One region of the Marinobacter sp. GH_1 genome, then DNA from elsewhere that is predicted to be linked to it. Evidence: predicted binding sites of a transcription regulator. Region 1 holds the regulator's gene; each other region holds the start of a gene.
The links. The regulator sigma-54, encoded in region 1, starts transcription at its own class of promoters, with help from an activator protein. The targets are predictions, from matches to a motif close to ANTGGCATNNANNTTGCTNT.
Positions count from the first base shown of each region.

Region 2: ACNSOI_RS00830 (CmpA/NrtA family ABC transporter substrate-binding protein) is a predicted target of sigma-54. The motif match lies at 7,667-7,686, and genes of this name have one in related genera.
Region 3: flgB (flagellar basal body rod protein FlgB) is a predicted target of sigma-54. The motif match lies at 5,583-5,602, and genes of this name have one in related genera.

Region 1 covers NZ_CP184460.1:2,924,614-2,934,586, reverse strand. Annotated here, with positions in the region: gene rapZ (RNase adapter RapZ) at 1-641, opposite strand, end outside; gene ptsN (PTS IIA-like nitrogen regulatory protein PtsN) at 682-1,149, opposite strand; gene hpf (ribosome hibernation promoting factor) at 1,248-1,550, opposite strand; gene ACNSOI_RS13325 (RNA polymerase factor sigma-54) at 1,626-3,155, opposite strand; gene lptB (LPS export ABC transporter ATP-binding protein) at 3,345-4,070, opposite strand; gene lptA (lipopolysaccharide transport periplasmic protein LptA) at 4,078-4,614, opposite strand; gene lptC (LPS export ABC transporter periplasmic protein LptC) at 4,598-5,197, opposite strand; gene ACNSOI_RS13305 (KdsC family phosphatase) at 5,194-5,763, opposite strand; gene ACNSOI_RS13300 (KpsF/GutQ family sugar-phosphate isomerase) at 5,763-6,752, opposite strand; gene ACNSOI_RS13295 (ABC transporter ATP-binding protein) at 6,970-7,782, shown strand; gene mlaE (lipid asymmetry maintenance ABC transporter permease subunit MlaE) at 7,779-8,561, shown strand; gene mlaD (outer membrane lipid asymmetry maintenance protein MlaD) at 8,583-9,032, shown strand; gene ACNSOI_RS13280 (MlaC/ttg2D family ABC transporter substrate-binding protein) at 9,064-9,717, shown strand; gene ACNSOI_RS13275 (STAS domain-containing protein) at 9,714-9,973, shown strand, end outside.
Region 2 covers NZ_CP184460.1:181,979-191,951, forward strand. Annotated here, with positions in the region: gene nirB (nitrite reductase large subunit NirB) at 1-1,173, opposite strand, end outside; gene ACNSOI_RS00810 (NAD(P)/FAD-dependent oxidoreductase) at 1,201-2,430, opposite strand; gene ACNSOI_RS00815 (nitrate regulatory protein) at 2,795-4,093, shown strand; gene ACNSOI_RS00820 (ABC transporter ATP-binding protein) at 4,144-5,022, opposite strand; gene ACNSOI_RS00825 (ABC transporter permease) at 5,175-6,167, opposite strand; gene ACNSOI_RS00830 (CmpA/NrtA family ABC transporter substrate-binding protein) at 6,179-7,543, opposite strand; gene ACNSOI_RS00835 (nitrate reductase) at 8,030-9,973, shown strand, end outside.
Region 3 covers NZ_CP184460.1:2,411,984-2,421,956, reverse strand. Annotated here, with positions in the region: gene ACNSOI_RS11020 (organic solvent ABC transporter permease) at 1-388, opposite strand, end outside; gene ACNSOI_RS11015 (ABC transporter ATP-binding protein) at 643-1,593, shown strand; gene ACNSOI_RS11010 (ABC transporter permease) at 1,590-2,363, shown strand; gene queF (NADPH-dependent 7-cyano-7-deazaguanine reductase QueF) at 2,382-3,200, shown strand; gene ACNSOI_RS11000 (adenylate/guanylate cyclase domain-containing protein) at 3,201-4,640, opposite strand; gene ACNSOI_RS10995 (nitroreductase family protein) at 4,863-5,438, shown strand; gene flgB (flagellar basal body rod protein FlgB) at 5,673-6,071, shown strand; gene flgC (flagellar basal body rod protein FlgC) at 6,104-6,556, shown strand; gene ACNSOI_RS10980 (flagellar hook assembly protein FlgD) at 6,574-7,251, shown strand; gene ACNSOI_RS10975 (flagellar hook protein FlgE) at 7,280-9,181, shown strand; gene ACNSOI_RS10970 (flagellar basal body rod protein FlgF) at 9,255-9,973, shown strand, end outside.

The sequences.
Region 1 (9,973 bases):
AACTCGATAACCGGCTGATCGGTACCGACGTATTTGCGCAGGCTGGTATCCCAGTATGGATTGGGCAGGCAGCGCACATCGAAAACGTAATCGGAATCGACCGGTACGCCATGCTTGAAACCGAATGACTGGAACAGCAGTGCAAGCTCCTGATCCTTGCGACCGACCACTCGCTGTTTGACCATGTCGCGCAGTTCATACATCGACATGCCGGTGGTGTTGATGTAAAGGTCTGCCAGTTTTGACAGCGGTTCCAACAGTGCCTTTTCGTTGGTGATGGCTTCTCGGAGGGAGGTACGGTCATCGCTCAGCGGGTGCTTTCGGCGTGTGGCGTGGAACCGCTGCAGCAGGGACTGTTCATCGGCATCCAGAAAGATAATCTCGACAACGACTCCCGCATCGCGAAGCTGGCGATAGATCTGTTCGAAGTTGGCCAGTTCGGCAGACAGGTTGCGGGCGTCGATGCTGACGGCCATTTTCCGGAGCCGCCCCGGCGCTTCCTGTTGTGCCGCTTCCCGGGTCAGCGGGAACAGCAGTCCGATGGGAAGGTTGTCAATGCAATAAAAACCCAGATCTTCGAGCACATGCAACGCGGTACTCTTACCGGACCCGGATCGGCCACTGACGATGATCAGTTTCATGATGGACGCTCCTGCCTGCTTCTGTTGGTGCTACTGCTTATCAGGATGCCGCGGTCATGCGCTGGTAAAGGGATGCTGCATCCTGGCACTGGCGAAGCTGTTCACAGAACCCGTTGTCGTTGAATTTCTCGGCCAACTGGCTTAGCAACTCCAGATGTTCACTGGTGGCTTCTTTGGGCACGATCAAGGCAAACACCAGGTCGACCGGCTGATTGTCGATAGCATCGAAGTCGATGCTCTCTTCCAGTGTCATCAGCACGCCGATCACACGGTCCAGCCCCTCCAGCCGGCAATGGGGTATGGCAATACCCTGGCCGATACCGGTGCTGCCAAGCCGCTCGCGAGAAACCAGATTGCTGAAAATCTCGGTGTCGCTGAGGATTTCATCCTGATGATGAATATGCTCTGCGATGGTTTCCAGTACCCGCTTTTTACTGGAGGCTGGCACCCTGCACAGCGTCAGTTCGGGAGCCAGAATGTTGTCGATGGTCAGGGATGTATCGCTCATGGATCGACTGTGATTCCGTAAAAAAAAGGCTGCGGCCGGTATGCCCCGCCGCAGCTCGTATCATTGAAACACCCGGTACGGTGGCGCTATGAGCGCGCTCAGCCGTTGCCGTGCATCCGGTCTACATTCTTTTCTTTGTGCTTGAGGATCTGGCGGTCCAGCTTGTCCACCAGCGAATCAATCGCGGCGTACATATCCTCACTCTCTGCCTTTGCATGGATATCGCCACCGATGACATGCAGGGTGGCTTCAGCCATCTGACGTACCTTCTCAACTTCCAGCGTCACCTGACAGTTACTGATGTGGTCAAAGTGACGCTCCAGCTTCTCGAACTTGGTGTTGACGTAATCCTTCAATGCAGGGGTCAGTTCTACGTGATGGCCTGAAATGTTGAGTTGCATAGGCGTCTCCTGTTGTCATCATGCCGGTGTTGCCACCGGGCTGCGTGTCCGGTGCTTCGTGCACCGGCAAAAACATTAAACCAGTCGTTTGCGCTCGTTTGAAGGAGGGATGTGCATGGCCTCCCGGTATTTGGCAACGGTGCGCCGGGCCACATTGATGCCCTGATCTCCAAGCATGGCTGCAATCTTGCTATCGCTCAACGGCTTTTTCGGAGTTTCTTCTGAAATCAGTTTCTTGATCATCGCACGAATAGCAGTGGAGGAACATTCTCCGCCCTCAGCGGTACTGACGTGGCTGGAGAAAAAGTACTTCAGCTCGAAAATGCCGCGGGGTGTGTGCATATACTTTTGCGTGGTGACCCGTGAAATGGTGGATTCGTGCATTTCCACGGCCTGGGCGATATCCGAGAGGATCAGCGGCTTCATCGCTTCCTCCCCCTGGTCCAGGAAACCCTGTTGGTGCTCAACAATCCGGGTGGCGACTTTCAGTAGCGTTTCATTGCGGCTTTGCAGGCTTTTAATGAACCACTTGGCCTCCTGCAGTTGATCCCGCAGGTAGGTGTTATCAGCACTGCTATCGGCGCGACGGATCAGCGATGCATAGCTGGCGTTGACCCGAATTCTCGGGGCGATCTCCGGGTTGAGCTCAACACGCCACCGGCCCTCGTGTTTTCGGACGATGACGTCTGGTATCACGTAATCCGGCTCCGCTCGGTCCACCACGTCACCCGGGCGAGGGTTGAGGCTGGTAATCAGGGCCAGAACCTCGCGCAACTGATCTTCTTTGAGTCTGCTGCGGCGCAGCAGTTGCGCGTAATCCCGGTTGCCCAGCAGGTGCAGGAACTGGGTAACCACCAGGCGTGCCTGTCGAAGCCAGGGGGTATCTGGCGGCAACTGGTTGAGCTGAATCAGCAGGCATTCCTGCAGGTCCCGGGCGAACACGCCCGGCGGGTCGAAGTGTTGTAGCCGGTGCAGGACCGCTTCTACCTCGTCCAGTTCAAGGGGGTCTTCTTCGGTTTCGTCCTGCAGGCCGGAATGGATTTCCTCAATTGGTGAGGTCAGGTAACCGCGCTCGTCTACAGCGTCCATCAGGGCGTGGGCGATTGCCTGGTCACGCTCGCTCATGGGGGTCAGGTTGAGCTGCCATTCCAGGTGGTCCTGGAGGGTCTCGGCCGGTGAATTGCGGGTTTCGAAATCCGACTCGTTCTCGTCGTCCCCTTTGCTGGCTGGCGCCGGTGCAGACTGGTAGATATCGTCCCAGGCGGTGTCTACGGGCAGGTCGTCGGGGATGTTATCCGGAATGTCGTTTTCAGAAGCCCAGTCCGGGCCATTTTCGTTTTCATCCCAGTCAGAGGCAGCCTCGGTGGCCGGTTCATCGTGGTCGGAATCCCGGTCTTTATGTTCGTCCCGGGTGTCGGCATCCGTATCGGGGGTGTCAGACTGATCGTCATCCTCGGAGGTTTCCAGCATGGGGTTGGATTCCAGTGCCTGCTGGATTTCCTGCTGGAGGTCGAGGGTGGAAAGCTGAAGCAGGCGAATGGCCTGTTGCAGCTGGGGCGTCATGGTCAGACTCTGGCCCATCTTAAGCTGTAATGAGGCTTTCATAACCATGGCTCAAGATCCATAAATCAAGGGTGTCCCGGTAGTGACGTTGCCTGCTGTCAGGCAAAAAAATTGTTATACGCTGGTTACTTGCCGCTCACTGTTGTCAGTATAAGCAAGTTCTTTGCCGAGTTTACTTGCTACAGATCATCAAAACAATCAGACCTCGGTCGTCGAGGGGTTTTCTTCCGCTTACAGGTGGAACTCATCACCCAGGTAGACTTCCTTGACCTGCTGATTGGCCAGGATGGCTTCAGCATTGCCGGAGGCGATGATGTGTCCGCCGGAGACAATGTAGGCGTTTTCACAAATATCGAGGGTTTCCCGCACGTTGTGATCTGTGATCAGTACGCCAATGCCCTTGTCCCGCAAATGCCGGATGATGTGTTTGATGTCGCTGACCGAGATGGGGTCTACCCCGGCGAAGGGCTCATCCAGCAGAATAAACGCAGGTTCCATGGCCAGCGCTCTGGCGATTTCGACGCGCCGCCGTTCACCACCGGACAGCGCCATACCCAAGCTGTCCCGGATATGGGTGATGTGAAATTCCTCGAGCAGTTCCTCAAGTTTGGCTTCCCGCTCAGGCCGTTTCATGCCTTTTCGGGTTTCCAGTATGGCCATGATGTTGTCGCGCACGGTCAGTTTACGGAATACCGAGGCTTCCTGGGGCAGGTAGCCGATCCCTTTGCGTGCTCGGCCATGCATGGGCAGGGGTGTGATGTCCTGGCTGTCAATGGTGATTCGGCCGCGGTCGGAGGGTACAAGCCCGACAATCATGTAAAAACAGGTAGTTTTCCCGGCGCCGTTGGGGCCGAGCAGGCCTACGATTTCTCCGGACCGGATTTCCAGAGACACATCGAGAACCACTTTTTTCTGTTTGTAGCTTTTTGCCAGGTTGCTGGCCCTGAGAACTGCCATCAGTAACCTATTCGTCTGAGGGGTTGCTGGAGCCGCGAGGCTGAATCACCATTTCCACCCGGCCAGAGCTCTCTTCCGAAGGCGTGCCGCCTTCTGCAGTGACCACCCTGCGCACGGTGTCGTATTGGATGACGTCGCCCCGGAACACATTGTTGCCCTGTTCAATCACTGCCTGGCGCTCGAACGTCAGCCGGTTTTCCGCCGCTGACCAGGTGATGGTCCGCGCCCGGGCGTCTGTCATGGCTTCACCTTCCCGTGCCGGCTGGCGATATCGGGCGGGTTCGCCGCTTGCCTCAATCCGGCTGAGACCTTCGGGGCTTCGATACAGTACCACCCGTTCTGCGTTCAGCTGGGTGGCCCCCTGAACCAGTTCAACGTCGCCGGTGTAGATGGCGGTCCCTTCGGTATCGTCCAGGCGGGCGGAATCAGCGCTGACCTTGATGGGGGTGTCGGAATCCAGATCAAACGCGGTTGCCGGGCTGGCCAGCATCAGTGCGGCCAGTATGACCGGCAGTCGGTATGTGCGCTTACCTGATGGTTTCATATTGCCCTTCCACCCGGGAGTTGAGTTCCAGTATGCGTTCGTTTATCCAGGCTTTCATGCCATTGGCCTGGGTAACGCCGAACGGTTCGGTAATGGTGACCGGTTGATCGGTGTATACCGTGCCCTGGCGGTTATCCAGGGTCAGTGAGTCGGTTTTCAGGGTGGCTTCAGAGTCGCCGGTTTGCCGGAGTACGACGACGTTGCCCGTCAAGGTCACCTGATCATCGTCTTGGCGGAGGCTACCTTCATCCGCTTCGATTATCCATGGTGGGGTAGCCTGTTCGCTGAAAATCCTGGCCCTTGGAGCATTCATGGTGGCGTAGTTGGTGTCTTCAAACTGCTCAATTCGGGGGCTGGATATCGACATCTTAAGGTTGCCGTGTTCGTCCCAGGTTGTGTAGCGGCCCTCGATGATAAAACTGTCGGGTTCCGACGGGCCCCTGAGTTCTGCGGCATCGCCCCGCACACTGTCACCTTCCTCGTTCTGCCACATCAGGAAGACAGTGGCGAGAGCCGTGACCGCCAGTGCCAGGGTTCTCGCCAAGGGTTTGCGGGCGATGTTTGACAGCACCTCCGGAATCATGACGGCTCGCCCAGATAGGGGGCCAAAGTTGTTTCCAGCCGGTTCTGCGCCCAGAGTATCAGGTCACAGGTTTCACGCACGGCGCCGTGACCGCCCAGGGCCTGGGTGCAATAGTCGGCATGCTGGCGCACCAGCCAGTAGCCGTTGGGCACGCTGATGCCCAGGCCGGCGAATGTCAGGGCGGGCAGATCAGGCAGATCATCGCCCATATAGGCAATCTGGTCCGGAGCGATATCCATGCCTGCAACCAGTTCCTGTAACGCAACTTTCTTGTCTTCCCGGCCCTGCATCAGGTGCGGGATGCCGAGGTCGGTCATCCGTTTTTCTGTCAGTGGTGACCTGCGCCCGGTAATGACTGCCACGGTAATTCCAGCCATCATCAACTGTTTCAGACCCAGACCGTCCAGTATATTGAACGCTTTGAGTTCGTCGCCGGCAGCGCTGAAATACAACCGGCCGTCGCTCATGATGCCGTCTACGTCCAGGGCGATCAGGCGAATTCTGGCGGCTTTTGCCTTGAGCGTGTCGTCCCAGCCGGTGTGCATAGGCGGTGCGAAGTCACTCATTAAATCACCCCCGCACGCAGCAGGTCATGCATATTGATGGCGCCAACCAGGTTGCCGTCGTCGTCGGTGACGGGCAGGGCATTGATCTTCATCTCTTCCATGATGTTCAGTGCCTCGGCCGCCAGGTGGTCAGCCTGAATGGTTTTGCCGTGGCGGGTCATGACGTCCCGGATCGGAGTGGTGTGAACGTCGACGGATTTGTCCAGGGTCCGGCGCAGGTCGCCATCGGTAAATATGCCGGTCAGATGCCCCTGGGCGTCGACGATGGTGGTCATGCCCAGCCCTTTACGGCTGATCTCCAGCAGGGCGCCGCTGAGGGTGGTAGTTTCAAGAACTTTGGGAATCTGGTCGCCGGTATGCATGATGTCAGAAACCCGCAGCAGCAAGCGCCGTCCCAGACTGCCGCCCGGGTGAGAGAAGGCAAAGTCTTCGGCACTGAAGCCTCGGGCTTCCAGCAGGGCTACGGCCAACGCATCGCCCATGACCAGGGTTGCTGTGGTGCTGGATGTGGGTGCCAGGCCAAGCGGGCAGGCCTCCAGGGCAACGCTGACATCCAGATTGGCGACCGCTTCCTGAGCCAGCACAGAGTTCGGGTTGCCGGTCATGCTGATCAGCGGTGCCCCCATGCGTTTGATCAGCGGCAGAATGGTCACCACCTCGCTGGTGCTGCCGCTGTTGGAGATGGCAACCACCACATCTTGCGGGGTGATCATGCCCATATCGCCGTGGCTGGCTTCACCCGGGTGAACAAAAAAGGCGGGCGTGCCGGTGCTTGCCAATGTGGCTGCAATCTTGTTGCCGATATGGCCGGATTTACCCATGCCGGTGACCACTACCCGGCCTTTGCAGGCCATGATAACGTCGCAGGCTCTGGTGAAGTCGCCGTTGATACGGCCTTCCAGGGCTTCGATAGCTTCCCGCTCGATGCGGATGGCTCGAACTGCTGAGGAGCGGTAGTCGGGGGTGTCTGGAGCGTGTGAATCTGTCATCTCGGCGGATAGTCTGCTCGGTCGGTCTGGTTTGCCCGGCCAAACGTCGGTGATCGGGCGACTGAATCGTGAGTATATCATTGTTGAGACGCGTGGCAGCCAACGTTCAGGGAAACTGATCATTGCCATCAAGACATTTTACGTAGCTTTAACCGGCTTTTCATTGAGCTGAAGCGGCGCATGTCATAATGTAGGCGCTCTTTAATCAGGATGGATTATGGCGTCATCTGCATACATAAGCCTTAACGACGTGGTGTTTTCCCGCTCCGGCCGGCGCATATTCGATGGTGTCTCGCTGGATATTCCGAAGGGGCGGATCACCGCGATCATGGGCCCTAGTGGCACCGGTAAGACCACGCTGTTGCGACTGATTGGCGGCCAGCTGCGTCCCGACTCCGGTCAGGTGGTGGTGGCAGGCCGTGAGGTGCCAAAGCTCAAGCGCAAGGAATTGTACGTGCTGCGGGAAAAGATGGGCATGCTTTTTCAGAGTGGCGCCCTGTTCACCGACCTGAGTGTTTACGAGAACGTTGCCTTTCCTTTGCGGGTTCACACCCGCCTGCCGGAAGATATGATTCGGGACATCGTGCTGATGAAGCTCGAAGCGGTGGGCCTGCGTGGTGCCCGCAACCTTATGCCCTCGGAACTGTCCGGGGGGATGACACGCCGGGTGGCGCTGGCCCGTAGTATCGCGCTGGACCCTGAGCTGATCATGTACGACGAGCCTTTCGCCGGGCAGGATCCCATTGCCATGGGGGTTCTAGTCAAGTTGATCCGCGATCTGAACAGCTCCATGGGCCTGACCAGTGTGCTCGTTTCCCATGACGTGCCGGAATCCCTGAGTATCTGCCACTACGCGTGCATCATTGCGGATGGCAAGGTCATTGGTGAGGGAACTCCGGATGAACTCAGGGCGCACCCCTCCGAGCGGGTTCAACAGTTCCTCAAAGGCCAGCCCGACGGCCCGGTGCCGTTCCATTACCCGAACAGCGATGCAGCGTCTGATTTCGGTATCTGCGGGGGTGGCGCATGATGGATCGCATAGCTGCCCTGGGGCGAACGGGTCTTGATGTTATTGCGTCACTGGGGCGGGCCTGTCAGTTTCTGGCGGGCGTTGTCGGGGGCGTACCGAAGCCCTCTGTAGGTTTTCCGCTCCTGGTAAAGCAGTTATATGCAGTCGGTGTGCTGTCGCTGGCCATTGTGGTGGTGTCGGGTTTGTTCATCGGCATGGTGCTTGGTCTTCAGGGGTACACTATTCTCAGCGATTTTGGTTCGGAGGCGGCCATCGGCCAGATGATCGCATTGACCCTGGTGCGTGAACTGGCGCCAGTGGTGGCGGCACTGCTGTTTGCTGGCCGTGCTGGTTCTGCGTTAACCGCCGAAATCGGTCTGATGAAAGCGACTGAGCAACTCTCCAGCATGGAAATGATGGGGGTCGACCCGTTGCGCCGGGTGATCGCCCCAAGGTTGTGGGCGGGTTTTATTTCACTGCCCATTCTGGCCATGATATTCGCGGTGGTTGGCGTCTGGGGTGGCATGTTGGTGGGTGTTGAATGGTTAGGTGTATACGAAGGCTCATATTGGGGCAATATGCAGGCCTCAGTGGACTTTGTGGATGACGTTCTCAACGGGCTGATCAAGAGTGTGGTGTTCGGTTTTGTCTGTGCCTGGATTGCGGTGTACCAGGGTTATGACTGTGTGCCCACCTCGGCAGGGATCAGTTCGGCCACTACCAAAACTGTGGTGTATTCATCTCTGGCGGTTCTCGGCCTGGATTTCGTGCTGACCGCTGTCATGTTTGGAAATTTCTAACAGGTATTCCGGGAGCCTCTCATGGCACAACGAACAACAGAAATCATCGTCGGTCTGTTTATTATCGCCGGGCTGGCTGCCTTGCTGTTCCTGGCGTTGCAGGTCAGTGGCCTGTCCCCCAAGGCCGCTGGCGCTACCTACAGGCTCCATGCAAACTTCAACGATATTGGCGGGCTGGCGCCCCGGGGCCGGATATCCATGGCGGGTGTGACGGTAGGCACCATTGAGTCGATCACTCTGGACCGGGAAACCTTTCAGGCCAGGGTGACCATGTCTATCCACAAAGACGTGGATAACATCCCGGCGGACAGTGCAGCAGTAATACGTACATCCGGAATTCTGGGGGAGCAGTACATTGATATCTCCATTGGTGGGGATCTTGAGTCCTTGAAAGAAGGCGATACCTTCTATTCCACCCAATCTGCCATGAATCTGGAACGGATGATCAGCAATTTCGCCTCGGGCCGGTGAGGCAACGGGAATAAACGCACAGGAGACTGCAATGCTTGTTTTGAAACAACGCCTTATACTGATACTCGCCCTGTTTGCAGTAGGGTTCGGCCAGGCCTGGGCAGGGCCGGAAGAAGAGCTCAGGCAGTATGTGGATGACAATACCCAGAAGTTGGTAAAAAAGCTTCAGGCGGAGAAGGGCCTCTACGCATCCGACCCGGAAGCCTTTTACGCGAGCATGGATGAAACCCTTGACCAGTTCGTGGATTTCCGTCGCATTGCGGCTCGGGTAATGGGCCGCTACGCCCGGCAGTCGACGCCAGAGCAGCGCGATGACTTTGTCGAGAAGTTCAAGCGCAGCCTGTTTGACAGTTATGCCCAGGCGCTGGTGTCGGCCGATGATTTCACTATCCAGGTGAAAGAGGCGTCCATCATGGCCCAGAACAACGATCGCGCAACCGTGCAGATGGAAGTCGTCACCTCCTCAGGTAATCGCTATCCCGTCACTTATTCCATGTACCGCAATGCCGAAGGTCGGTGGATGATGGAAAACGTCATCGTTGAGGGTATCAATATCGGCCTGGCTTTCCGCGACCGCTTTGCCCAGGAAATGGAGGCTAATCGGGGCCAGATTCAACTGGTCATCGATGGTTGGAGCGACGCGGTGGAATCGCTGAACCTGGACGAGGAAATTGACCAGTCATGACCAGTGACGCGCCTGCGGTCATTTTGGATGGCACTACTTTGCGGGTAACCGGATCGGTTGATGCCGATTCGGTGATTCCGTTGCGCAAACAGGGTGAACAGCTAATCAAGGGTGCCCAGAGCTCGCTTACGGTCGACCTTGCCGGGCTGGGCACCGCCCACAGCGTGGTGCTCTCTATGCTCCTTTGCTGGCATCGGCTGGCACTCAGTCGGCAAGTATCCCTTACCTTTGAAGGCGCCAGCGACCGCCTATTGTC
Region 2 (9,973 bases), 1.6 Mb from region 1:
CTCAATGCCATTGAGGGCGTATTGCAGCAGGGTATCGTAGGGGCCGTTATCGCCCACCAGGATGGCGCCCAGCAGGGTCTTGCCGTCCTGGCTCACCACCATGCGCCGGTAGTGGCCGGCCTGCTCATCGTGAAAGCGAATGTTACGGGCGCCGGGGGTCTTGGCATGGGCGTCGCCGATGGAGCCCACATCCACCCCCAGCAACTTCAGTTTGGTGCTCATGTCGGCACCGGTAAAGGCCGCACTGGCGTCGTTGTTCAGCGCCGCCGATAGCGTGCGGGCCATGGTGTAGCCCGGCGCCACAAGGCCGAAGACAAAGTTGTTCCAGAGCGCGCATTCGCCGATGGCGTGGATGTGCGGGTCGGACGTGGTGCATTGGTTGTTGATCACAATCCCGCCGCGTTCGCCCAGTTCAAGGCCGCAGGCCCGAGCCAGGGTATCCTGGGGGCGGATGCCGGCGGAGAACACAATCAGGTCGGTTTCCAGATGGCTCTCATCCGAGAAATTCATCCGTAGCCGCGCGGCGCTGCCCGGCACAATGGCGGTGGTGGCTTTCTCAGTGTGCACCTGCACACCAAGGTCTTCAATTTTCTGGCGTAACAGGGCGCCGCCCTGATCGTCCAGCTGAACCGGCATCAGGCGCGGAGCAAACTCCACCACGTGGGCCTGTAAGCCGAGGCTTTTCAGCGCGTTTGCCGCTTCCAGCCCCAGCAGACCGCCGCCGACCACCACGCCGGTCTTCGCCTTCTGGGCGCTGGCCTGAATGGCGTCCAGGTCATCCAGGGTGCGGTATACAAAGCAGCCTTCCTGATCGTTACCTTCAATGGGCGGGACAAACGGGTAAGAGCCGGTGGCCAGCACCAGCTGATCGTAGGGGTACTCGCCCTTGGGTGTGGTGACCATCCGGGCGTCCCGATCAATGCCGGTCACCGGCTCATTCAGGTGCAGATCAATGCCCTGGTCGGCATACCAGTCCGCGGTGCCCATGGCCAGGTCAGCATGGCTTGAGCCGCTGAAATACTCCGACAGGTGCACCCGGTCGTAGGCCAGTTGCTTTTCTTCGCCGAAAACGACGATGTTATAGGCGTCGGCGGCCGGAGACTGGCTGAACTGTTCCAGGAAGTGATGGCCAACCATGCCGTTACCGATCACGATCAGGGTCTGTTTGCTCATAGTCTTGTCCTCTCTCATGGCAGCGGATCAGGCCGCTGCGTCGCAATAGGGTTTGCCGAAAGCGATGGTGTCCCGGTAGCGGGATATATCCGTGCCTGAACGAATCAACTCGCTGTACCAGGGGGCGCTGCTGGTGTCGCCGAGCAGAATGGCGCCGGTCAGGCGGTTGTGTTCCACCAGCAGTTGGCCGTAGACCGCTTGGGCGTAGTCCTGCCACTCAATGGTTTCGGTGTGCGGGCCCGGAGTGATCGGCCCGCAGGAAAAAATGGGGAGGTCGCTGATTTTCAGGCGTGTGGCGATTTCTCCCGGTGTGAAACCCGGGTTTCCGGACACCTGGCAGAGATGCCGGGCCAACACGGCCGCCTGTTCGTAGCCGGGCTCCACGAGGCCAAACGTGTGTTCCTGAAACTGGCAGCATTCACCGAGGGCGTGGATATGAGGATTGGAAGTGGTCATCTGCGAATCCACCTGTACGCCCCGGTTGCAGGCCAGGCCGGCTGCTTCAGCCAGTGCTTTGTTCGGATGAATACCGGTTGCCAGCACCACCAGGTCCGTCGCCAGCACGGTGCCGTCGCTGAGTTGTACCGCCTGGACCTGGTTTTTGCCCAGCAGCGCTGTCGGCTCTGTACCGGTCAGAACGGTGAGGCCCCGTTGCTGTAACTGGTGCTTCAGTAATTCGCCGGCAGCTGGATTGAGCTGTCGGTTCAGCAGGTGACCGCTGCGATGCAGAACCGTGACGTCCATGCCCCGGGCCCTGAGCCCCTCGGCCGCTTCCAGGCCAAGAAAACCGCCGCCGATGACGACCGCACGGCGATGTGTCTGCGCCCGGTGAATCAGGGTGCGGGTATCGGTCAGATCCCGGAAGGTCATCACGCCATCCAGATCCTCACCGGGCAGGCCAAGACGTGAAGGACTGGCGCCAGTGGCCAACACAAGGGTGTGGTAAGCCAGCGTGCGCCCGCTGGCGGTCGTCACCCGGCGCTGATGCGGTTCGATGGCCGTGACCGGCTCACGGTTATAGATCTCGATTTTGTGCTGGCGGAACCAGGACCGGGGTTTCAGTTCCAGCTCTGACTCCCGGACCTGATTCGCCAGCAAGGACGACAGCTGGATTCGGTTATAGGCAGCGAAAGGCTCGCCGTTGAACACCACAATGCGGCTGAACGGGTGCCCTGTGGCCACCAGTTGCTCCAGCAATCGCTGCGCAACCATGCCATGGCCGCAGATCACCAGCGCAGGGGTCTGTGTGTGTTCCATAGGTGCGCTCCCTTACTCAACGAATTGCCGAAAACCAAACGAAAAAAGCCGGAGCATCATGCTCTCCGAAGAGAACAGATGGTCCGGCACCAATGCCAACAACAATGATCTGATGGTCCGGCCTGATTCCATGGCCGGGACAGTCGTCCTTGATTAGGACATAGCGATCTCCATGCCAACTTTTTAACTCCATTTAATTCAGTTGCTTAGATGATATCGCGGCTCTATTGCACCCGTGCCGGGCAGAAAAGATGCCCCGGGATGGGGCGAAACGCACGAAGATGATGCCGGTGGTTCTGGCCTGTTAATTGCTGCAGTCCAGTCAGACAGGAACCCGCTGTGTACCGATACCAGGAGTTGCACCATGAACAGCAAACGCCAGACCAATACGGCCGCGACGGCCACAGCCGCAGACTTTCTGATGGCCTCCCGGCAGTGCGAAATCCGCAACCTGGAGTACTTTCTGCAGATGGGCCGGCTGGTGCAGAGCGTGGGTAACCTGGTGCACGGACTGCAACGGGAGCGGGGAGCTACCAACCTGTATCTGGGGTCCGGTTGCCAGCGTTTCGCCCGGGAGCGTTCGGTTATCCTGAAAGAGAACGACCAACTGGCTGTCATCTTCCGTAAGGCGCTGACCGACATACAGGAAGACCTGACTACCCATCCGGTCAGCAGCCCGCTGCTGGGTCATATTGCCAGTGCCCTTCATAGCCTCGATCAGCTGGCCGAGTTCAGGCAGAAAGTGGTCGGGCAGGAAGCCAGCGTGGTGGATGCTACGGACTGGTTTTGCGACACCATCCATCAGCTGATTACGGTGGTTTTTGAAGCCGCCGAAACCGTTGCTGAACCCTCCATTGCCGGCCTGCTGGTGGCCATGGTGCACGTGATGAATGGAAAGGAATACTGTGGCCAGGAGCGGGCGGCAGGCTCAGCGGGATTCTCCAGTGGCCACTTCGAAAACGCACTGTCACGGCGCATGATGCACCTGGTTGAAGCGCAGGAACGGTGTTTCGAGGTATTTGTTGCCTTTGCCAGCGAAGACAGCCTGGCTCTCTGGCAGGCCCTGCGGTCTCACCCGCGGGAACTGGAAATAGAGCGGATGCGCCAGAAGGCGGTGTCGGTCGGACCCTATAAATCCCTGGACAGGGAAATGGCCGATCGCTGGTTTAACCTGATGACCGACCGTATGGATGATCTCAAGAAAATCGAAGATTCCGTGGAAAACGCCTTCCACCACCGTTGCGTGGAACGCTACACCGAGGCGCGCCACTCCCTGGCTCACCAGGAAACTCTGCTGGCCTCGCTGGAACAACGGAACGCCTCGACAATGCCGGTATTGGTGGTCTGCGATAATGGAGTAGATGCGAGTACGGCAGATGCCTGGGCCGGTGACGGTGTCGGGCAACAGTCAGGCAGATCCATCTTTGATCTGGTTCAGGAGCAAACCCGCCGCCTGCGCCAGATGTCTGAAGAACTGCAAAGTGCAAAAGAAGCTCTGGAAGACCGACGCACCCAGGAAAAGGCCGTGTTGCTACTGATGGAACATCGTGACATCAGCAACGACGAAGCCCACCGATTGCTGCGAAAGCTGGCCATGGATCAGGGCAAGCGATTACCCGATGTGGCCCGGGCCCTGGTCTCCATGGCCGGCGTTCTGGGCTGACACCATCCCTGATGGCACCGGGGGCAAAGTAGCCCCGGTGCCGTGCAGTCTCAGGCAGACGCCGGCTGTTTCTCCTTCTCCACCTTTGCACTCTCCCCACCCTGCGTGGAGGCACTGGCGGCCCGCCGGCTGCTCAGGGATTCCAGCTTGCGCTGTTTCTCGTACAGGAACGACAGCACCTCCTGCCGGTAATGCACATATTTGGCGTCATCCGCCAACGCCACCCGATTACGCGGCCGAGGCAAATCAATGTGCAGATCTTCCCCCACCGTCGCCGCCGGCCCGTTGGTCATCATGATGATGCGGTCCGACAACAGCACCGCCTCGTCTACATCGTGGGTGATCATGATCACCGTATTGTTCAGCTCCTGCTGAATCTCCATCAGCGAATCCTGCAGATGTGCCCGGGTCAACGCATCCAGGGCCCCGAAGGGCTCATCCATCAGCAGCACGCTCGGTTTCATCGCCAACGCCCGGGCAATCCCCACCCGCTGCGCCATGCCCCCGGAAATCTCCCCCGGCCGTTTATTGGCGGCATGGGCCATATTCACCAGCTCCAGGTTATGGGTAATCCAGTCCCGGCGCTCCTTACGGTTCATCGACTTGCGAAACACCTGCCGAACAGCCAGCTCCACATTCTCATACACCGTCAGCCAAGGCATCAGCGCATGATTCTGAAACACCACCGCCCGCTCCGGCCCCGGTGAGTTCACCTCATGCCCGTTCAACACACAGCCACCCTTGGAGGCCTGCAACAAGCCGGCGACAATGTTCAGCACCGTCGATTTACCACAGCCGGAGTGGCCGATAAGCGAAACAAACTCCCCTTTCTGGATCTTCAGGTTCACGTTGTCCAGGGCAACGAACGGCCCTTTCGGCGTATCAAACGCCATCTCAACACCGGTAAGTTCTAAATGTGTTTTACTCATGGAAATCACCTCAAAAGCAAGCGGAGCGCCGGGTGGGTTACGCCTCCCGAAACCCTCAAAAACATGGATGTTTTTGCGGAGCGTACATGGATGTACTCGCCGCGTGTTTCGGGAGGCGTAACCCACCCGGTGCGGCATGCTCCCAAGTTTGATCACTCGTTCCAGGCCACCTTCTTCTGAATCAACAGCATCACCCGATCCAGCAAAAACCCGATAAACCCGATGGCCAGCACCGCCACCATGATCCGGCTCAACGACTGACTGCTGCCATTCTGAAACTCATCCCAGACAAACTTGCCAAGCCCGGGACTCTGCGCCAGCATCTCCGCCGCAATCAGCACCATCCAGGCAATACCCAAAGACACCCGCAACCCGGTAAAAATCATCGGTACCGACGACGGCAGCACCACCTTGCGAACGTGGGTCCAGAACGACAGCTTCAGCACCTTCGACACGTTCAGCAGGTCCGGATTCACCGCGGCCACGCCCACGCTGGTATTGATCAGCGTGGGCCACAGGCTGCAAAGGGTGACCGTGATCATCGACGTCAGAAACGACTTCTGGAACATCGGGTCATCGCTGACGTACGTGGCTGACACCACCATGGTGACCAGTGGCAGCCAGGCCAGGGGCGACACCGGCTTGAAGATCTGGATCAGCGGATTGACCGCCGCCTGAAAATACCGGTTAAGACCGAACACAATTCCCAGGGGCACCGCAATCAGCGTGGCCAGGGCAAATCCTGACAACACCGTGACCAGGCTGGTACCGATCTGATCGATAAAGGTGGGTGCGCCCGGGTAAGACCGGATTCGTACCTCCGCCTCCGGGTTGTCGGCCAGAATCCTGGCATTACGCTGCTCCTGCATGGCGATGAACTGGCTGGCGCGTTCCCGCTGGTTGGCGTGTTCTTGCCAGAGTTGTCCCGCCTGCTCCCAGACCTGAGCTGGCCCCGGAAATGCGCCAAGGGACGTCTGCACCTGGGGTGCTGCCAGATGCCAGAATCCCAGAAACACCAGAATTCCGATCAAGGGCAGCAAGGCCTGTTTGCCAGCCGCCAACAATTCATTTGGGCTCAGCCGGGCGAGCAGGTTGCGGCTCCTGGCGGCCATCGACTGGCCAATCCTTATGCTTAATGTGCTCATGTTGTGCCCCCTTACGGTGTCTCGGTGCCTTTCAGCCCGATATCAAAACGGTCTATGTAAGCGTTCGGTTCACGGGGTGTGAAAGGCACGCCGTCAATCAGCTGGCCCTGGAAGGGGCGTTCAAAGTTCTCAGCGTCAAAGTCAGGGAAGTCACTGGCGTTCATCACACCATCATCGATCAGTGACTGCGCGGCCTGAGCATACAGATCACCCCGGTATACCCTGGCTGCGGTCTGCATGTACCAGTCATCTGGCTTGGCGTCCGGAATCTGGCCCCACCGGCGCATCTGGGTCAGATACCAGATTGCATCAGAGGGATAGGGGTAAGTGGCGTGATAGCGGAAGAACACGTTGAAGTCCGGAACCTCCCGCACATCCCCTTTCTCGTATTCGAACGTGCCGGTCATGGAGTTAGCGATCACGTCTTTGTCTGCGCCCACGTAGCTGGAGCGGGAAAGGAGCTCTACTGCTTCCTGGCGGTTTGCGTTGTCGTTTTCATCCAGCCAGTAAGCCGCGCGGATCAGTGCCCGCAACAACCGCAGGTGGGTATTGGGATGCTTCTCTGCCCAGGTCTCGGTCACGCCAAAGACTTTCTCAGGGTTGTTTGGCCAGATCTCATAATCGGTGATGACCGGCACCCCGATGCCCTTGAACACCGCCTGCTGATTCCAGGGTTCGCCCACGCAGTAGCCCTGAATGGTGCCAGCTTCCATGGTGGCTGGCATTTGCGGCGGCGGGGTAACGGACAGATGAACATCGGCCTGCAAGGTGCCACTGGTATCACCCCGTTGTGGGGCGTAGAAGCCGGGATTCAGGCCGCCGGCGGCCAGCCAGTAGCGGAGTTCGTAGTTGTGGGTGGACACCGGGAACACCATGCCCATCCGGAACCGCTCGCCTTTGCTCAGGGATTGCTCCACCGCCGGTTTCAGCGCGCTCGCGGAGATCGGGTGGGCGGGTTTGTCGCCATCCATGTCCAGGTGGGGCTTCATGGTTTCCCATACCGCGTTGGACACGGTAATCGCGTTGCCGTTGAGGTCCATGCTGAAGGCGGTAATGATGTTGGCCTGAGTGCCATAGCCAATGGACGCGCCCAAAGGCTGGCCGGCCAGCATGTGGGCACCGTCCAGCTCGCCGGTGATCACCCGGTCCAGCAGCACTTTCCAGTTGGCCTGGGCTTCCAGTTCCACGAACAGGCCTTCGTCCAGGAAGTAGCCCTGTTCCCAGGCAACCGCCAGTGGCGCCATATCGGTGAGTTTGATGAAGCCCAGTTTCAGGTCTGGTTTCTCGGCCGGCCCGATGCTCGCCTGGGCCAGCGTGCTCAGCCCAATCAGTGCGCCTGTGAGCAAGCCTCTGAGTTGATGACGGCGTGTGTTCATGCTGTTACCTCTCTGTGTCTCTCTTTTCTGGCGCACAAAAAAAACGCCCACCCTCCGTTTCCGGAGAGCAGGCGCCAATGCCTTAGAACGAGAGATGTGATGTCTTGATGGTTCGCTGTTACCTCAGCATAAGCCGTGCCATTTTTTAATATTCATAGTTTTCAAAGGCTTGATATTCCCTTCCGTGTTGAGTGAGGAAAACGCCAATCGAGCCCGGTCTGTTTTTGGTGCAACCTGAGCGATTTCGCACCAATGTGAAACCTCAAGGCAGAAGTGTATCCCGGCCTGCCGGAGCCGATGGATCTGCTGAACAAGGCCGTAGCCCGGGCGTTGCCACAAGGCCGGCCGGGCAAGTGCTGTTTTGGCAATCGCTGGCCCCGTTATTGCTTTCCATAAAACAGACAATTTTGGCAAAGAAGCCCGCCCCGGCTCTGGAAACAGACCCCGGATGGCGGGCTTTTTTATGGGTAAAGCAGAGGATTGATCATGAAAAACCGCCGAACCACTCCCGGAAGTACCGCCACCACCTGCCCTTATTGCGGTGTGGGCTGTGGTGTTCTGGCGAAACCTGACGCCGTTCAGGGCGATCTTGGCCACCCGGCCAATAATGGTCGCCTTTGTGTCAAAGGCTCTGCGTTACATGAGACCGTGACCGGACACGACCGTTTGCTGGCCCCCCGTGTGGCAGGGCATACCGTTGAGTGGTCGGAAGCCATTGACCGGGTAGCTGAAGCCATTCGTGTTTCGGTCAGAGACCATGGCCCGGAGTCTGTGGCTTTTTACCTGTCTGGGCAGCTGCTCACAGAGGACTATTACATTGCCAACAAGCTGGCCAAGGGCTTTATTGGCACCCCGCACGTGGATACCAATTCCCGGTTGTGCATGTCGTCTGCCGTGGCAGCCCACAAGAGGGCGTTTGGTGAGGACTGCGTGCCCGGCTGTTATGAGGACCTCGAGCTGGCGGACTTGCTGGTGCTGGCGGGCAGTAATGCCGCCTGGACGCATCCGGTACTTTATCAGCGGATAAAAGCGTCCCACCGGCCCGGGCGCAAAGTGGTAGCCATTGACCCAAGGCAAACCGCAACCACAGAGATGGCTGACCTGCACCTGCAACTGCGGCCGGGAACCGACACCCTGCTGTTCAATGGCTTGCTGGTTTGGCTGCATGACCACGGAGCCCTGGCCACACAGTACCTGGAACAGCATTGCAATGGATTCGAGGAGACTCTGAGTGTGGCCCGCGCCTGTGCGCCTTCGATACTGGCGGTCGCCCGCGGATGTGACCTTCGGGCTGCGGATGTGGAACGCTTCTATCGGTGGTTTGCCGAGACCGATCGGACAGTCACCGCCTTTTCCCAGGGCATCAATCAGTCGGTGGCTGGCACCGACAAAGCCAACGCTATTATCAACTGCCACCTGGCCACAGGGCGCGTTGGCCGGCCCGGTGCCAGTCCGTTTTCACTCACCGGTCAACCCAACGCCATGGGTGGGCGGGAAGTGGGCGGTCTGGCCAACACCCTGGCGGCCCATATGGATTACGACACGCCCGGCGCGGTGCAACGGGTTGCCGACTTCTGGCACAGTGAAAAATTGGCAGCGGGACCGGGCTATAAGGCGGTGGATCTGTTTGAAGCCGTTCATCGGGGCGACATCCGGGTGCTCTGGGTGATGGGCACCAATCCTGCGGTCAGCCTGCCCGACAACGCCCGGGTCAGGGAGGCCCTGGCGCGATGCGAGACCCTTATAGTCTCAGACTGCGTGGCCCAGACCGATACCACGGCGTTTGCCGATATCCTGTTGCCTGCTGCCGGTTGGGGCGAGAAGGACGGTACCGTGACCAACTCGGAACGGTGCATTTCACGCCAGCGTCGATTTTTGCCAGTGCCAGAGGGTGTCCGGCCGGATTGGCGAATCATCCGGGATATCGCCCAGGCGCTCGGTTATGGTCACGCCTTTGACTACCAGGAGCCTGCGGAGATTTTCAGAGAACACGCGGCACTGTCCGGTTACGGTAACGGCGGTGAGAGAGTGTTTGATATTTCCGCCCTGGCCAAGCTGAGTTCCACGGAATATGACCGGCTTCAACCCGTGCAGTGGCCGCTTACCGGGGGCAATCCCGGTGCCTGGCTGCAGACCCGCCGGCTGTTCTCCGATGGTCGCTTTCCCACGCCCGATGGTCGCGCCCGCCTGGTACCGGTTTCGAACCTGCCGCCCGGACAGCAGCCCGATGCCCGGCATCCCCTGATCGTGAATACCGGTCGTATTCGGGACCAGTGGCACACCATGACGCGCACGGCACTGGCGCCCAGACTGTTTGCCCATCGCAGTGAGCCCTTTATCGAGGTTCACCCGAAGGACATCGCCACCTTTGGTTTGATTGAAGGTGCACTGGCCACGCTGACAGGGCATGCCCGAAAGGGGTTCACCGGC
Region 3 (9,973 bases), 510 kb from region 1:
GGGTGATGTTGTTGAGCTGCTGTTGTTCGCTGATGGTGTGATCCCGAAGTTCCTCGTCATTCACGCCGGGGGTGTTGAGGGCGTCCCGGGTCTCTGGCAGAAATTCGAGAAAGGTTACGTATTCCCGTGCCGGAACGTCAGAGACAATGGGCAGATTGCCAACATTGAACGACAGGGTTTCGCCGGGATAGTAGCGGAAACGGCCCTGATCGTCCGTTGTACCGGCCTGGCTGGCGGTTTGGTAAACGAGACCACTAACCCCCAGGAAGTGCACACGCCCGGTACTGGTGTCGTCTGAGCCGGAACTGCCACCGCTGTCCAGGCAACCTGCCAGAACAAATGCAGCGGAAAAAGGTAAGAGCAGGCGGGTGAGGTGAACGAATCTCATAGTGTGTCGTACAATCCCTTCGCGTTGGCCTGGCGCATCCGGTGCCGGGTGTCAGGCTTTTTGTAAGTTGTTGTAACAGCATTATAGGGAGGGCGGCAGAGGTATATCGGGAAACCTGTCGCAGTTTCTGCGTTTGCCGGTGGTCTGCCTGGTTGTGCTCACCCCCCTTGATTTTCGTCAGATCGCCACAATCACCTAGCTCTCTACCTATTTGCCGGTTTCGGCACACGTTCCTCTCAGATAACGGTTTGGTTATGACCTACGCATTGGAAATTGAAGGGCTGGTCAAAAGCTACAGCAGTGGCTTTCAGGCGCTTAAGGGGATTGATCTTCGGGTACAGGAAGGCGATTTTTTCGCACTTCTGGGCCCGAATGGTGCTGGAAAATCCACCACCCTGGGCATTGTGTCTTCGTTGGTGAACAAATCCGGTGGGCGGGTGAAGGTGTTCGGCCATGACATCGATACCGAACTGTCCGCCGCGAAGCTGAACCTTGGAGTGGTGCCACAGGAGTTCAATTTCAACCAGTTTGAAAAGGTCTTCGACATAGTCACCACCCAGGCCGGTTACTACGGCATTCCACTCAAGCAGGCCAGGATCTCGGCGGAGAAGTACCTCCGGAAACTGGGCTTGTGGGACAAGCGCGACACCCCGTCGCGGATGCTGTCTGGCGGTATGAAGCGGCGGCTGATGATTGCCCGTGCGCTGGTGCATGAACCACGCCTGCTGATTCTCGATGAGCCCACCGCCGGCGTTGATATCGAACTGCGCCGTTCTATGTGGCAGTTCCTGGAAGAAATGAACCGCCAGGGCACCACGATCATTCTGACCACTCATTATCTTGAAGAAGCCGAGGCGCTTTGCCGCAATATTGCGATCATTGACCACGGGGAGATTATCCGGCACACCAGCAAGCGCGAGCTGCTTAAACAGCTGAGTGTGGAAACATTCGTGCTGGATCTCGAGCAGCCCGTTGATGCCGCCCCGGAGCTCGAAGGCTTTCATTGCGAACTCAACGACGACGGGGCACTGGAGGCCGAGGTGGCCAAAGGGCAGGGCCTGAACGCCCTCTTTGTTGAGCTGGAAAAGCAGGGCATCAAGGTAATCAGCATGCGCACCAAAGCCAACCGGCTGGAGGAGTTGTTTGTGCGCATGGTGGAAGACAACGCCCGTGAGACCAACCGGCAGGCGGAGGTGAAGGCGTGACGTTACAGGCACTGTGGACCGCGTTTTACACCATCGTACTCCGGGAGATTCGCCGGTTTACCCGGATATGGCCCCAGACTCTGTTGCCGCCTGCGGTCACCATGACGCTGTATTTTATTATCTTCGGCAACCTGATCGGCTCGCGCATTGGTGAAATGGGCGGGTACGACTATATGCAGTTCATTGTGCCGGGGCTGATCATGATGGCGGTGATCACCAACTCCTACGCCAACGTGGTGTCGTCGTTTTTTTCCATGAAGTTTCAGCGCAGTATTGAGGAGCTTCTGGTGTCGCCGGTTCCCAACTGGACCATCCTGGCCGGTTACGTGGCGGGCGGTATGGCCCGGGGGCTGAGTATTGGCCTGGTGGTTACCTTGCTGTCTCTTGCTTTTACCCGGTTATCGATTCACAGCCTGCCCATGGTGGTAGTGACGGTATTCCTGACATCGGCGTTGTTTTCCCTGGGTGGCTTCATCAATGCCATGCTGGCGACCAAGTTTGATGATATTTCCATTGTGCCCACGTTTGTGCTGACACCGCTGACGTACCTTGGTGGGGTGTTCTACAGCATCGATATGTTGCCGGGGTTCTGGCAGGGCGTGTCGATGGCCAACCCTATACTGTATATGGTGAATGGTTTCCGCTTCGGCATACTGGGTGTTTCGGACGTTAATCCGTTTGTCTCCCTTGGTATGATTCTGGTTTTCATTGTCCTTTTGGCGACCATTGCATTGCGTATGCTTGCCCGGGGCAAGGGTATCCGCCACTGACAGGTTTCAGGAAAAACTATGGCTTTGCACAATGCGCCGCTGGGAAAGGCCAGCGACTATCCGGATCAGTACGATCCGTCTCTGTTGTTCCCGGTTGCCCGTGAGGAAAACCGCCGCCGTATCGGGCTGGAGGATGGCCGCTGGCCGTGGTTTGGTGAGGACCTCTGGCAGGCGTGGGAGATCTCCTGGTTGCGCCCGGGCGGCGTGCCAGCAGTTGCCTGGGGGGAGATCCGCTTTCCGGCGGCGTCGCCGTCGATTATCGAAAGTAAATCCCTGAAGCTCTATCTGAATTCCCTGAACCAGGCGGTGTTCTCATCGGCGGATCAGGTTGCCGAGACCATTACCGCCGACCTGTCCAGCGCCTGTGGCGCCGCCGTGGCTGTGCGGCTGTTCAGTGTCGACGAATCCGCCCCTGCGGAAGGTCGGCCGCAGGGCTATGAGCTGATTGATGACGAGCCGGTAGACGATGTGGTTTACGAATACTCGGCGGATTCACTCAGCGCAGGCGAAGAAGTGGTAAGCGAGCAGCTGTGTTCCCACTTGCTGAAAAGCAATTGCCCGGTCACCGGCCAGCCTGACTGGGCCAGCGTGTTCATTCGTTATACCGGCCCGAAGATAGATCGTGCTGGTTTGCTGCGTTATGTGGTCAGTTTTCGCCAGAAGCAGGATTTCCATGAGCACTGCGTGGAAACCGTGTTTACGGATTTGATGGCCCGGTGTCAGCCAACGGCATTGATGGTTTGTGCCCGTTACACGCGGCGTGGAGGGCTGGATATCAACCCGTGGCGCAGCACCTGTGCAGAGGGTGATGCCGGACCGAGGTTGGTCCGGCAGTAGTTAGTCGGCGTCGTCTTCCTGACGCAGCCGGTCGGCTGCGTCTTCAAGGGCAGCGAGTACCTCTCTGCGTTCCCTTTCGGTGATCTTGTCGGAGTCCAGGTACATGGCAAAGCCGCTGTGTTCATGTTCCAGGAAGCTGCGGTTCGGGCCCATATCCCGGCGGAAGTCCACCACTTCGTAAATGGGTACGGGCTTACCGAAGCCCTTCACGGTGATCTCGCCTTTGTCCCGGCACATGATGCGGTCTTTGATCAGAGAGAAGGTCTCGTAGGACACCAGAATCTCGCCAGGTTCTGCGAGGCTTTCCAGCCGGCTGGCCAGGTTCACTTCCTTGCCGATGATGGTGTAGTCCATCCGGTTTTCGGCACCGAAGTTGCCGACGGTGGTGTATCCGGTGCTGATACCCATACGGATCTCAAGCGGGGTTTTGATGCCCTGGCTCCGCCATTTCTGGCGCATGATCTTCATATGCTTGCGCATGTCGATGGCCATGGACACACAAGCAAAGGCGTCTTCCCGTTGGCCACGGCTGGTAGGGTCGCCAAAGAAGATCATGATGGAATCGCCGACGAATTTGTCGATGGTGCCACCGTATCGGAGAGCGACTTCCGACATTTCATTGAAGTAGTGATTGAGCAGTTCGGTCAGGGCTTCGGGTTCCATTTCCTCAGACAGTTCGGTGAAGCCCTTGATGTCGGAGAAGAACACGGCCAGTTTTTTGCGCTGGGTTTCCAGCCGAACGTCACGCTCGCCGGTAAAGATGGATTGCCAGACCTGCGGCGACAGGTATTTGGATAGCTTGTGGGAGAGCGCGATAGACTGTTCACGCTGGTTCTGGATCTGGGTTTTTGCCAACAACAGTGTGCGGGCCTGTTGGTGGGAGTAGTAGGCGGTTACGCAGATATAGACGCCGGTAGAGGCCAGGGCCAAGATGCTGGTCAGCAGCGGCGATTGCAGGCTGTCGGCAACGCCAAAGGTAGCTGCAGACGCCGCAAGTGAGGCGAGCATGAGTACGGTGCCGAACAGCCACTGGCGGATACCGCCCACAATCAGGCAGCTGAACATCAGCATTAACAATATGGACACCGAGGGAATGGCAATCAGGCCGATAAGTCCGATGAAGGTGCCACCAATAACGCAGTCGAGAAACAGCATCTTCTGCCGGATTCGTGGTGAGCGGCGAAGAAACGTACGCCTGGTCAGCAAATGGGCGATGTGCGGCCAGGTAAGTGCGCCGGCCACAAACCACAGCAACCATTGCTGAAACACGCCCTGGAGGATTCCGGCGACAATAATCGCGGCCGTTGCGGTGTAGGCGATGATTCGGCCGTTATAATCCGGCATGGGCGGAATGGCCACGGTGTGGTCGTGGATGTCCGCGGAAGCGAGTTTACCCGCGCTGCTGGCGACATTGCGCAAATCGGCCTGTGCGCTCATCATGTCAGAACCGAGTCTTCCCGGTGGCAGGAATACAGGGCCCTGCAGTTGCGAAAAGCTTGTTGGTCACTCATTGTATGCCGCCGAACACGTTATCGTTGTTGGTGGTTATTTTTCTATGTGTAGTTACTACTAAAGGTTAACAGTATTACGTATAACCCACAATTCGCTGAGGCATCTTTGCCCTTAGGGCAACAGATACAGCCATCTTGACTGTGAGCCAGTATGACGTCTGTAACCCGATTTTTACTCGAAAGAGCATCCGAACCCCGATTAGAAGACCCGGCACCGCCGCGGAGTATAGTTGATGTGGCCCTTCAGTGTGCCGCCAGGGCACCGGACCATGCCTTACTGAGGCCATGGCGCTATCTTGTGGTGGAAGGGGATGCCCGGCAGGCCCTGGGAGACCTGTTCGCCAAGGCATGTCCTGATAGCGCCAGTGAGCAGGAAATCGAGAAAGCCCGGCGGGCGCCGCTGCGGGCACCGATGGTGATCGTAGGAATCGCAACGCCCAAATCCCACCCGAAAGTGCCGGAGGTCGAACAGCTTATGTCTGCCGCATCGGGCATGAGCTTTCTCGGCCTTGCCCTGCAGGATGCTGGTTTTGGCGTGATGTGGCGTACCGGGGGTGTGGCCTACCATCCCGATGTGCTTGAAGGGTTGGGTTTAGAGCCCGGGGAAACGGTCGTCGGCTTCCTGTATACCGGTACGGTGTCGGTTGAGAAACCTTCAGTGCCACGCCCGGCTACCGGGGATTTTGTAAAGGTCTGGCGTGGGCCCGGGCGCCAGGAAAGTTGGTGAGCTTCCCGCTGATGTTTTGATAGCGGCAATCCGTTTAACCGCCAAGGGAAATGGTTTGCCGCCTTTGCTCTGAACCCTTCTCCGTTGCCGCTCAAAATCTGATCGCATCCCGCCAGAAGCCCTGGCGCCCAAGCACTCTCGAAAACTGGCACCACCTTTGCTTTGACTCTTCCAGAACGCAAATCCGGCAAGCCGCCGTTCAAGCGGTGCCGGTGCAGAATTCCGGAGGCAGTCATGGCAATTACATTTGATAAGGCATTGGGTATTCACGAGCACGCACTTCAGGCCCGGGTGCAGCGTGCGGAAGTACTCGCCAACAACCTGGCCAATGCCGATACCCCGGGCTACAAGGCACGGGATATCGATTTCAGGGCGATGATGCAGAAAGCCCAGGAGTCGGTCAGTGGTCTGCAAATGGCGACCACTCACCAAGGCCACATGGACACCTCCAGCCCCGGCAGTGACGGCGAGTTGCTTTACCGCAATCCGCACCAGCCGTCTGTCGATGGTAATACCGTGGATGCCCAGGAAGAGCAGAGCCGCTTCATGCGTAATGCCATGGACTACCAGGCCAGCTTCCAGTTTCTGAGCAGCAAGTTTTCCGGATTGACCAAAGCCCTGAAGGGTGAGTAAGCCGCAGTCATTTACGATTTGAGGAGATTGCCATGTCACTGGGCAACATTTTTGACATCGCCGGTTCCGGCATGACCGCACAATCCCTGCGGCTGAATACCACGGCTTCCAACATTGCGAACGCCGAGACTGCCAGTTCCAGCACCGAGAATGCCTACAGGGCACGCAAACCAGTCTTCGCCGCTATTCAGCAGGCCATGCTGAACCCGGATCAAAAGCAGGGCTTCGGCACCAGCCTGGACGACGGCCCCGGTGCCGGTGTACGGGTTGAGGGAATCCTGGAGAGCGATGCAGAGTTGCAGATGCGCTACGAGCCCAACCATCCCGCTGCCAATGAAGACGGTTACGTGTTCTACCCGAATGTGAATGTGGTTGAGGAAATGGCAGATATGATGTCTTCCTCCCGCAGTTTCCAGATGAATGTGGACGTCATGAACACTGCCAAGTCCATGATGCAACGAATCCTGACGCTGGGTCAGCAGTAAATAGTGAGGAGTGAGTCATGAGTGCAGTGAATTCGGCTTCGGCCTCAGAAGTACTGGGCCAGTATCGGATCAATCAGGACGACAAGGCCCGTGGTGGCAGTGAGCTTGGCAAAGACGCTTTCATGGAACTGATGCTTGCCCAGCTTAAAAACCAGAACCCGCTGGAACCCCAGGATAACGGAGACTTTATCTCCCAGCTGGCGCAGTTCAGCTCCCTGGAGGAAATGCAGAACCTGTCTGGTACCGTTGAGGATGTGGCCGGACAGTTCCGCTCCAGTCAGGCCTTACAAGCGTCTGCAATGGTTGGCAAGACCGTTCTTGCCCCATCAAGCGTGGGTATTCTGGGTAATGATGGCGAGATCACCGGCACCATCGAGGTACCAGCATCTACGGGTGGGCTGCGCTTGTCAGTGATGAACCAGAGCGGTGAGCTGGTGCGCCAGATTGATATGGGCAGCAGCCAGGCCGGCGTGGTGTCGTTCCGCTGGGATGGCGAGGACGGCAACGGCAATCCTTTGCCGCCTGGACCGTACCAGATTGTCGCGCAGGGCTCTTATCCGTCCGGTCCTGAACAACTCGGCACCATGGTTAGCGCCAATGTGGACAGTGTGTCCCTGGGTAAGGGTGGTTCCATTACCCTCAATCTTGCCGGTATGGGTTCCATTGCCCTGTCCGACGTCAAACAAATTAACTGATCCGGTGTCAGACCAGGAGGTATAAGTCATGGCATTTAACACAGGTTTGAGCGGCCTTCGGGCAGCCTCGGTCGATCTGGATGTCACCGGCAACAACATTGCCAACGCCAGCACGGTAGGCTTCAAGGGCAGCAAGGTACAGTTCGGTGATTTGTACGCCAGCGGCTTTCTGAGTGGCGGCACTAACCCGATCGGTGATGGTGTGCGTGTTCAGGACGTCAAGCAGTCCTTTGGCCAGGGCAACATCAGCTTTACCGATAACGGCCTGGACATGGCCATCAGTGGTGATGGTTTCTTTATCCTGAATAACAATGGCGAGATTCGCTACTCTCGGGCTGGCCAGTTTGGTATCGATAAAGACGGTTTTGTGACCAATAACCAGAACATGCGGGTTCAGGGTTTTACTGCAGATAACGACGGCAACCTGTCCGGTATTCGGGGTGATCTGCAGATTGAAACGGATAACCTGGCGCCACGCCGCACCACCAATCTGCGATCCGATCTGAACCTGGATTCCCGCCAATCTGTGCTGGAGAGCCGAGTGGTGGATTTCCAGACGGTGTCTATGGGGGATATCACCGTAGATGATGTGTTCCGTGTTGCCTACTCGGATGGCACCAACTCGCCAGACATCACTATTCCCGCTGGCACCTCCGCACGGGATGCGGCGGGCATCATCAACCAGCAGCGTGGTCTGTCTGCCTCTGCCACCACGGCGGTCACCCTGGGCCAGGAATTCTCGATCACTGATCTGGAAAATGCATTAGCGGCGGGCGATACCGAATTCCGGATAGAACTGGATGGCCAGAATGTGCCTATCTCGCTCAGCGGGGTCAGTTCATTGCAGGGGCTGGTGGACTCCATCAACGCGTCGAGCGCCACTAGCCTGTCTGCCTCCCTGGTTGATGGTGGAAGCGACATCCGGATTATTGACAACCGTGGCTCTGATGTAGGTATCAGTTTTGCCAGCACCGATGCCGGGGTAAACCAGCCTCTTGAGGTGTTCCAGGGCGATCTGAACATTCAGTCTGATCGCACGGTTCAGGACATTATTCCGGCTGGTGCGAGCAGCGAGATTGCCGATGCCTTCGCCGGTGGCGACTTGCGGATTACCAATTCCTTCAATCCCCTGGATCAGAGAACCTACAACCACGCCACCTCAACCACCATTTTTGACAGCCTGGGTAATTCACACGAACTGACCCAGTTCTTCGTCAAGAACCCTTCACCGGGTAACGGCGTGGGTGTCAGTGAATGGTCGGTCTACCTTCAGATTGATGGTGAGCTGGTGGCCGGTACAGATACTTCTCCTTACACTGCGCGCTTCAACGAAGACGGCACCTTGCAGTCCATCAACGGTGACCCGAACGGTGAGATTGTGGTTACCGACTGGGTTCCGAAGGACCCGAACGGAGAGCCGAATGGTGCAGACGGCCCACCATTGCCGGGCGAAGAAGTGGTTACTCCCATTCCGGAGCCGCCAACGACGTCCGCCTTTGTTGTAGATCTTGGGAACACCACCCAATATGGCGCTGCGTTTGGTGTCAATGACCAGCGCCAGAACGGCTACAGCACCGGCCGTTTGTCCGGCCTGGACGTGTCTGACCAGGGTGTGATCTTTGCACGATATACCAACGGGCAATCCAAATCCCTGGGGCAGGTAGCATTGGCCTCATTCAACAACACCAACGGGCTGTCGCCGGTGGGTGAGACTACCTGGGTGGAAACCTTTGAATCCGGCCAGCCGATTATCGGTGCGCCGGACACCGGTACCTTGGGTTCCATCAAGGCGAGCTCGGTGGAAGAGTCCAATGTGGACCTCTCCGCAGAGCTGGTGAACCTGATCATTGCCCAGCGCAATTACCAGGCTAACGCCAAGACCATTGAAACCTCTGATGCGGTCACCCAGACCATCATCAACCTCCGGTAACGCCCTTCCATAAACATGGCATGACTCCTGCAGGATGACTGGAAACAGTCAAAATTCCGGCAGGAGTTTGCCCATGGACAAAGCCCTTTATATTGGAATGTCTGGCGCCAAGCAGAACATGCTGGCCCAGCGTGCCCATGCCAATAACCTGGCAAACGTGAACACCACCGGCTTCAAAAAGGATTTTGCCCAGGCCCGCAGTATGCCTGTGTTTGGTGAACACCACCCCACCCGCGCCTACGCCATGACCGAGCGCCCCGGTACCGATTTGTCCGCCGGCGCCCTGATGGACACCGGTCGCAAGCTGGATGTTGCCGTAGAGGGCGATGGCTGGCTGGCGGTACAGAACGATCTGGGTGAAGAAGTGTTTACCCGCAGCGGCAGCCTCCAGGTGGATGTAAACGGCCTGGTTCGCCTCGCCAGCGGTGAGCTGGTGCTGGGCAATGGCGGCCCTGTGGCGCTGCCGCCCTTTGACAACCTGCAGGTGGGGGCAGACGGCACCATTTCTATTGTGCCAGTGGGAGGCCCGCCGGATCAGTTGGTGGAAGTGGATCGCCTGAAGCTGGTGAACCCGCCCGCCAATGCCCTTGAGAAGGGGCTGGATGGATTCATCCGCCGTAAGCCGGATCAGGCCCTGGATGGCCCGGAGCCGCCGGATGCCGCTATGCGCGTCGCCACTGGTTTTCTGGAAAGTTCCAACGTGAATGCTGTGGAAGAAATGATTGCCAACCTGCAGTTATCCCGTCAGTACGAGATGCAGGTGAAGGTAATGTCCACGGCCAACGAGAATTC